2 regions of the Bradyrhizobium zhengyangense genome follow, and region 1 is predicted to be linked to the other one. Evidence: predicted binding sites of a transcription regulator. Region 1 holds the regulator's gene; the other holds the start of a gene.
The links. The regulator LexA, encoded in region 1, represses DNA repair genes until DNA is damaged. The targets are predictions, from matches to a motif close to TGTTCNNNNTGTGTTCNG.

Region 1 (3,633 bases):
GGTGACGGCGTGTCGTGTGACGACGCCGGTTGCGTGACGCCGCTTGCTGACGGCCGCATGGTCGCCCTGGCGCTGCGCATCGACGCGCTGGCCGATGATTGCAGCCGCGCGGCACTGGTGGTGACCGCAAGGCCCGCGCCGCCGGATTGTACCGCGATGGTGGTCGACCGGCCGCGTCTGGTGAGCCAGGGTGCGCTGGCGCTGACACCCCGCGGCGACGGTTTTGCGATTCAGTCGGTGAGGGCGAGGGGCGCAAACCGCCCCTGGTCGCCGGCGGCGGCCGGCGATGGCGATTTCGAACTGACCCTCGTGCCGCGGTCGGCAGCTCCGCGCTCCAAGGACGCAACACCGTCGGAGGCCGACCTTCAGGCCGAGGATTAGAACCGATGGTTCAACCGATCGGCAGGCGCGGAGGCGTCGGACTGATATCGGAAATCACTTGCGGCTTATGCTCGCGCTCACCGAACGGCTGGGTCACCGGCAGCTGCAGCACGGTTGCGCGCTGGCCTTCGACGAGTTGGGTCACCAGCACATATTTGCCATCGGGAAATTCGATCGCGTCGTGATGACGATCGGGAATGTGCGGATCGACCTTGCCGAACTTGCCGACGCGCGAATTGATGGTGCGCGTCCAGATCCACCTGTTGTCGTAACGGACGTTGTCGGCGAAGGCGAGCTCCGTTCCCGGCAGCAGGCAGACCGCGACCGACATGTCGGCTTCGGAGGCGAAGCCGCGCGTCGAGGTGCCGCGGAAGGTTGTCGTGACAATCGTCTCGCCGACTTCTGCGGGACGCGTCGCGACGGCATGCAGGCTATAGTCACACATCGGGTGCTCCTCATCAGCGATAGAGCACCGCGCCTCTTCTGAGGCGCAGGCCTCTATCAGAGTGGAAGCTTGCAATCATATGCGATGTTGGGGGCAAATCTGCGGCTCAGATCCGCGGCTTGCAATCACAATATCTTTCCCGCGCCGATGAGGAACAAAGCCTGCTCCTGTGCATTCGGGAGACTTCGCTCTCAGCGTCCTGATGGTGCCGACCAGCCCGAATACGGCCAGGCCGACTGCGCCTGCTGCTTGACGGCGTTGCGGGCATTGCGGAATTGCTCACTCGTCGTGGCCTGTGGCGCCTTGCGAACGCGATGCTGCGGCTGCGCAGCGATGGCCTGCGACCCTGATGCCGCGATCAGCGCCATCGCGACGGTGCTCAGAATGATTTTGCGCATGGCGGTCTCCTCGGTCTTCGTTGTGGCGTGCCGGGGATGTAGCGCCGAAGAGGGGGCCGGATAATCTGTGCAGAACCTGAAGGACTATCCAGCCGGAGCGGACAATCGTCCGCTCCAATCTTAAGGGCGTGCTCGCCAGGTGCGAGCGCGGGACGAGTTCAGTATTTCCGGTACAGCCCGATCAGCTTGCCCTGGATCTTGACCCGGTTGGGCGGCAGGATCCGGACCTCGTAAGCGGCGTTTGCCGGCTCGAGCGCGATTGAAGCGCCACGGCGGCGGAAGCGCTTGAGCGTCGCTTCCTCGTCGTCGATCAGGGCCACCACGATATCGCCGGTGTCGCAGCTCTCGTTGCGCTGGATCAGCGCCATGTCGCCATCGAGAATGCCGGCGTCGACCATGGAATCACCGCGCACTTCGAGCGCGTAGTGCTCGCCCGCGCCGAGCATGTCGGGCGGGACACTGATGGTGTGGCTGCGCGTCTGCAAGGCCTCTATCGGCGTACCGGCCGCGATCCGGCCCATTACAGGAACCGCGACAGGACGCTCGCCCTCGTCGGCGGGCGGGCTCGAGGTCGTGCGCACCTTGCCGAGATTGCCCTCGATGACGCTCGGCGTGAAGCCGCGGCGGCTTCCGGCGGCCGCCTGGAGCTCGGGCAGCTTGATCACCTCGATTGCGCGGGCGCGGTTGGGCAGGCGGCGGATGAAGCCGCGCTCCTCGAGCGCGGTGATCAGGCGATGGATGCCCGACTTCGAGCGCAGATCGAGCGCATCCTTCATCTCGTCGAAGGAGGGCGGCACGCCGCTCTCCTTCAATCGCTCGCTGATGAACCGCAGGAGCTCGTATTGTTTGCGCGTTAACATCTCGACCAAAATCCCCCTGACGATGTCGTTCGATTCCGAGACGCTGAATTCAGCAATAAGCCGCTACATGCTCGAAACAAATCATGAACGGACACTATATGTTCGATACATGTTCCGCAACTGCTTAATTTACCGTGAACGCGGCAAAGTTCGCGGAACGGTTGCGAACGACGCGCTCACGCGGGCAGTCGCAACACCTCGCAAGGCGTGCCGGCTTCGGCCTTCGGCGCGAACGGGGCGCGCACGAGAAGTGCCTGTGCCGCAGCGAGATTCGCAAGCAGTGAGGAATCCTGGTGATTGACGGGAAGAGCGACGAGCGTGCCGTCATCCCGCGTCTCCAGACGCGCACGCAAATAATCCTCGCGCTGGTCATTGGCGCTGACGTCGCGGCCGAGCACGGCGCGTTCGCGGCGATGATGAATCACTGAACGGCCCGACATCGCGCGAATCAGCGGCACCAGGAACAGGAAGCCGCAGACATAGGATGACACGGGATTGCCGGGCAGGCCGATCACGCGCATCGGCCCGAGCTGCCCGTTCATCATCGGCTTGCCCGGCCGCATCGCGATCTTCCAGAACGCCATCGAGATACCTTCGTTCGTCAGCGCCTGCTGCACCAGATCGTGGTCGCCGACAGACGCTCCGCCGGTCGTGATCAGGATGTCGGCACCGGATTCGCGCGCGCGGCGGATGCCCGATGTGGTGGCGGCAAGCGTGTCGGCGGCAACGCCGAGATCGATGGTGTCGGCCCCCTCGCTGCGGGCGAGGGCGTGCAGGGCGTAGCCGTTGGAATAGACGATCTGGCCGTGGCCGGGCGTCGAGCCCGGCATCACCAGCTCGTCGCCGGTCGCGAGAATCGCGACCTTCGGACGGCGGCGGACGGCAAGCTGCGGGTGGTTCATGCCGGCGGCGAGCGCAAGGTCGCGCTCGGTCAGGCGCGTACCCTTGTGCAGGAGCACCTCACCCTCGCGGAAGTCGATCCCGGCGGGGCGGATGTGCCGCCCGGTGACGGCGGCTTCCTTGATCGTGATGCGCTTGCCGTCCGCGATGGTGTCCTCCTGGATCACGACCGCATCCGCGCCGGCGGGAACGACGCCGCCGGTGAAGATCCGTACGGCATCGCCAGCGCCGACTGTTCCAGCAAACGGGCGGCCGGCTGCGACCTCGCCGATGACCGTAAGCTGTGCATCAACCTTCGCCGCATCGGCCGCGCGGACGGCATAGCCATCCATCGCCGACATGGCCTCGGGCGGCTGCGTCCGCCGCGCGGCAACGTCGCGCGCGAGCACGCGATGGAACGCCTGATCCAGTGCGATCATTTCCTCTGCCAAAGGCTCTGCACCGGCGAGCACGGCGGCAAGCGCATCGGAAACCGGCATCAGGGCCACGGCGTACTCCCGCAACAAGATCGAAGGACTCGGTCGGCGAGGTTTTAGCCGAGCGGAGAGGCCGAGGCAAAAGGGGGTATATTGCCGCGAAGCTTACGCTTCGGGCAGGGCTGGTGTCCGCGACGTGATCCGGAAGGCGCGGCAGACCGACACGAGGACAG
Region 2 (3,633 bases), on a different contig from region 1:
CTCGTTGACGGGCGTCGTGTTCATCCTCAACGAGGACAAGGACTCCTAAAGCGAGCGTGAAACTCGCGCGGCGATTTTATTCGGAACTCCTGCGGCAAATGGAGGTTGGCTCCTGCGTCAATTCAACTCAGGGAGTTCCCTTACATGAAGACGATCAAGCTCGCTCTCGCCGTGATGTTGGCAACCGGTCTCGCCGCCGCGCCGTTCGCTGCACAGGCCAAGTCGCATAAGAAGCATCACTCGTCCATGTCGCAGACGACGGGCGCCAACATGAAGTCCAAGGGCAGCGAACCGACCCCACAAGGCGGCACCAACCCGGGTACCGACCAGAGCGGCATGACGAACAACAAGAGCGCTCCGAGCAACACCAAGTAAGGTTGCAAGCGAGTTCCGGCGTTCAGGCCCCGCGAGAGCGGGGCCCTTTGCTTGAGCGCTTGAGCATTTTGTCAGGGCCACATGGTCGGCGCGCGGATCAGCGCACCACGACCGGCCTGCTTCAATTCGTCGACCGAGCTGCGCCCCGAACGGACGACGTCGCGCAGTCTCGCGGCAATTCGCTCGCGCGTCGCCGTATCCCACGCGGGTATGTCCGCACAGACTTCATCGAGCACCGCCTGCAGCAGGGCGGTCATTTCGGCATCCGGCATGGACAGGCTCCGGCATGTCGCGTTGCGCGACCGCTTTAGCTGCGTCGGATGTCAGGGATGTTAAGGGGGTGGACTGTAGAGCTCGCCTTCATGAGATGATCAAGCTGCGCCCGCTTGCGCGTGATCAGGAGCTGGGCGGTGGCGTCGTCGAGGCCTTCCCGCTGCAATTGCCTGATAGCGGAGCCCAATTCGAGGATCTCAGCGCGCAGTCTCAGAATCCGGTAGGTGTCCGGGTCTTCCTCCACGGCCGGCCTCCCTCCACGAACGCCTCAGCGGCGTACCGGCCTGCTCTCGTTCTTCAGCGGACGGAGACGCACCCGGTTGCGGATGTCAGGCAACACCTCGCCGCCGCCCGCCGCCTTCCATTCGCTGACCAGCAGGTTGATTTTCCGGCGCAGGTCGATCTGCGCCTGGGCTCGTTCGGTGCAATCGCGGTCGCGATTGACAAGATCGCGCACAGACGCTTCGACATCGGCCATCTCCAGCCTCAAGGCGCTGATTTTACGTCGAATTTCATTAATTCTGTTGTCCATGGCTTGTTAGAACAAAATAAGAACATATAGTCAAGCCAGGAATTCAGGATGGAGAGGTGACATGCAGGTTCAGGGTAAATACGACGCCAAGGCTTTTCTGGACGCCAAGACTTTTCCCGACGCCGAGGCTTTTGCGAACGCCAAGGCTTTTCCGGACGCCAAGGCTTTTCTGATGGAACAGATGACCCGGGCGCAGGGTCTGCGGCTGAAGCGGCTGAGCGAAGAGGCCTACCAGCCCGCGCAATACGATCGCGATCTGTCCTTCGCCGAAGCCGCACGCCGCATCCAAATCCTGGAAGCGGAGATCGAGCTCGCGAACTCTTTCTGAGGAGTTCTGTCGCTGAGCGTTTTTGGAACATTGGGTCAGCACTCCTGTTCTCGTCCAGAGCCATGGGAGAGAGCTGATGGCACGGAAGGCAAAGAAGCGCCGCTATTCACGTAGCTCCGGCAGCGATGTCGAGAGCGAGATGCGGCGTTACAAGAAGGGCACCGCAAAGAGCGGTCGCGGCGGACGCGGCGGTCGCGTGAAGAGCCGCAAACAGGCGATTGCGATCGGCCTGTCGAAGGCGCGCAAGAAGGGCAAGAAGGTGCCGAAGAAGGCGTCGAAGCGAAAGACGTCCAAGAAGAAGACGAGCAAGAAGAGCTCGAAGCGTAAATCTTCCAGGCGGTGACGCCGGCCGCCGTCAGATCATGCTGCCGGGCATGAAGCAGCGGATCGAAACGCCGAACACCGTCTTGACCGGCCAGACCATGGTGCGGCCGGCCCGGTTCGGCTCGGTGATCACGGCTTCGTCGGGGACTTCGACCCAAACTCCATCGAGCCGCACCCGGTAATGGCCATTATACGAATCCCAATCGGGATCGGCGACGGCAACGCCGTCGGCATCCGAGCAGCACGGACCAATATGGCTGCGCAAACTGTCGAACCAGGGTTTGAGCGGCGAGTCGGTGAAGCGACCGTCGTCGCGCCCCAGGGCGCTTCCGGTCGACAGCACGAAGGGCGCGACAAGCAGCGCAAGCTTCAGCGAGAGCTTCAATCGATCCATGTCGGCACCGATCAAATGCGAACCACCGGCCGGTTCCACAAATCAGCCGGACGTCCGAAGTTCCACTCGCCTCTGCGGCGTCATTGCCGCCGAAGCACAACATTTCGAAGTCTGCCGGGCGAACGCGGCTTTTTCGGACGAACCCGTCACCATTGCTGCCGTTAACGAGAATGTTATCGATGGGCTGTGGGTATCTCGGGAGGCGCACGAAAAAGGCGGCCCGGAGGCCGCCTTCTGAATTTGCCGTCAAGCTCGAGATCAGGCGAGCGGCACCGCGACGAACCGGGTCGCCTCGGCGTTCTTCACCTGCAACAGCACGCTGTTCTTGCCGGACGATTTGGCCTGCGCCAGCTCGGAGCGGACCTCGCCGACATTGGCGACGGGCTTGCCGCCGACATTGAGGATGACGTCGCCGGTCTGGATGCCACGCTGCGCCGCCGGTCCCTGCGGATCGACTTCGGTGACCACGACGCCGTTCTGTCCGGCCCCCTGGACTTCGCCGGCCGGCGCCAGGCTGAGGCCGAGACGCGGCGTACCGGGGGTCTGCTGCGTCTTGCCGTCGCCGGCGTTGGCCTGCCGCTCGTTCGGCAGCTCGCCAAGGGCGAGCGTCACCGTCTTGCTGTCGCCCTTGTGGACGACGTCGAGCTTCACCGAGGTGCCCGGCGCCAGGGTGGCGATCGTGCGGGCCAGATCGCGGGAGTCCTTGATCGCGGTGCCATTGACCGCAGTGATGACGTCGCCCGCCTCAATGCCAGCCTTCGCTGCCGGGCTGCCATCCTGCGGATTGTCGACGATCGCGCCGCGTGCCGCCTTCAGGCCGAGGCTGTCGGCGATCTCCGCGGTCACCGGCTGCACCTGCACACCAAGCCAGCCGCGGGTGACGGCGCCCTTGTCCTTGAGCTGCGCGACGACGAGCTTTGCGGTCGAGGCGGGAATGTCGAAGCCGATACCGACCGATCCGCCCGAGGGCGAGTAGATCGCCGTGTTCACGCCAATGACGTTGCCGTTCATGTCGAAGGCCGGACCGCCGGAATTGCCCTTGTTGATCGGCGCATCGATCTGGATGAAGTCGTCATAGGGGCCGTTGCCGATGTCGCGGCCGCTGGCCGAGACAATGCCGGCCGTCACGGTGCCGCCGAGGCCGAACGGATTGCCGACCGCGACCACCCAGTCGCCGATCCGCGGCTTCTGGTCGGAGAATTTCACGAACGGAAAGTCCTTCTTGCCGTCGACCTTGATCAGCGCGAGATCGGTCTTCGGATCGGTGCCGACCACCTTCGCGGTGAAGATCGTGCCGTCGTCCATCGTCACCTGCACGGACTCGGCATGGTCGACGACATGATTGTTGGTCACGGCATAGCCGTCGGCCGAGATGAAGAAGCCTGAGCCCTCGCCCGTGATCATCTG

Region 2: the regulator LexA is predicted to act here: its motif matches at 1,188-1,205, upstream of L6639_RS20440 (DUF3072 domain-containing protein).

What each region holds. Positions count from the first base shown of each region.
Region 1 covers NZ_JAKLTZ010000003.1:554,953-558,585, forward strand. Annotated here, with positions in the region: gene L6639_RS13245 (ComEC/Rec2 family competence protein) at 1-381, shown strand, start outside; gene L6639_RS13250 (hypothetical protein) at 392-826, opposite strand; gene L6639_RS13255 (hypothetical protein) at 1,018-1,224, opposite strand; gene lexA (transcriptional repressor LexA) at 1,383-2,084, opposite strand; gene L6639_RS13265 (molybdopterin molybdotransferase MoeA) at 2,261-3,472, opposite strand.
Region 2 covers NZ_JAKLTZ010000005.1:62,176-65,808, reverse strand. Annotated here, with positions in the region: gene L6639_RS20465 (hypothetical protein) at 1-49, shown strand, start outside; gene L6639_RS20460 (hypothetical protein) at 145-375, shown strand; gene L6639_RS20455 (hypothetical protein) at 447-647, opposite strand; gene L6639_RS20450 (hypothetical protein) at 683-892, opposite strand; gene L6639_RS20445 (hypothetical protein) at 917-1,126, opposite strand; gene L6639_RS20440 (DUF3072 domain-containing protein) at 1,242-1,508, shown strand; gene L6639_RS20435 (DUF6496 domain-containing protein) at 1,585-1,851, shown strand; gene L6639_RS20430 (hypothetical protein) at 1,864-2,226, opposite strand; gene L6639_RS20425 (hypothetical protein) at 2,225-2,464, shown strand; gene L6639_RS20420 (Do family serine endopeptidase) at 2,485-3,633, opposite strand, start outside.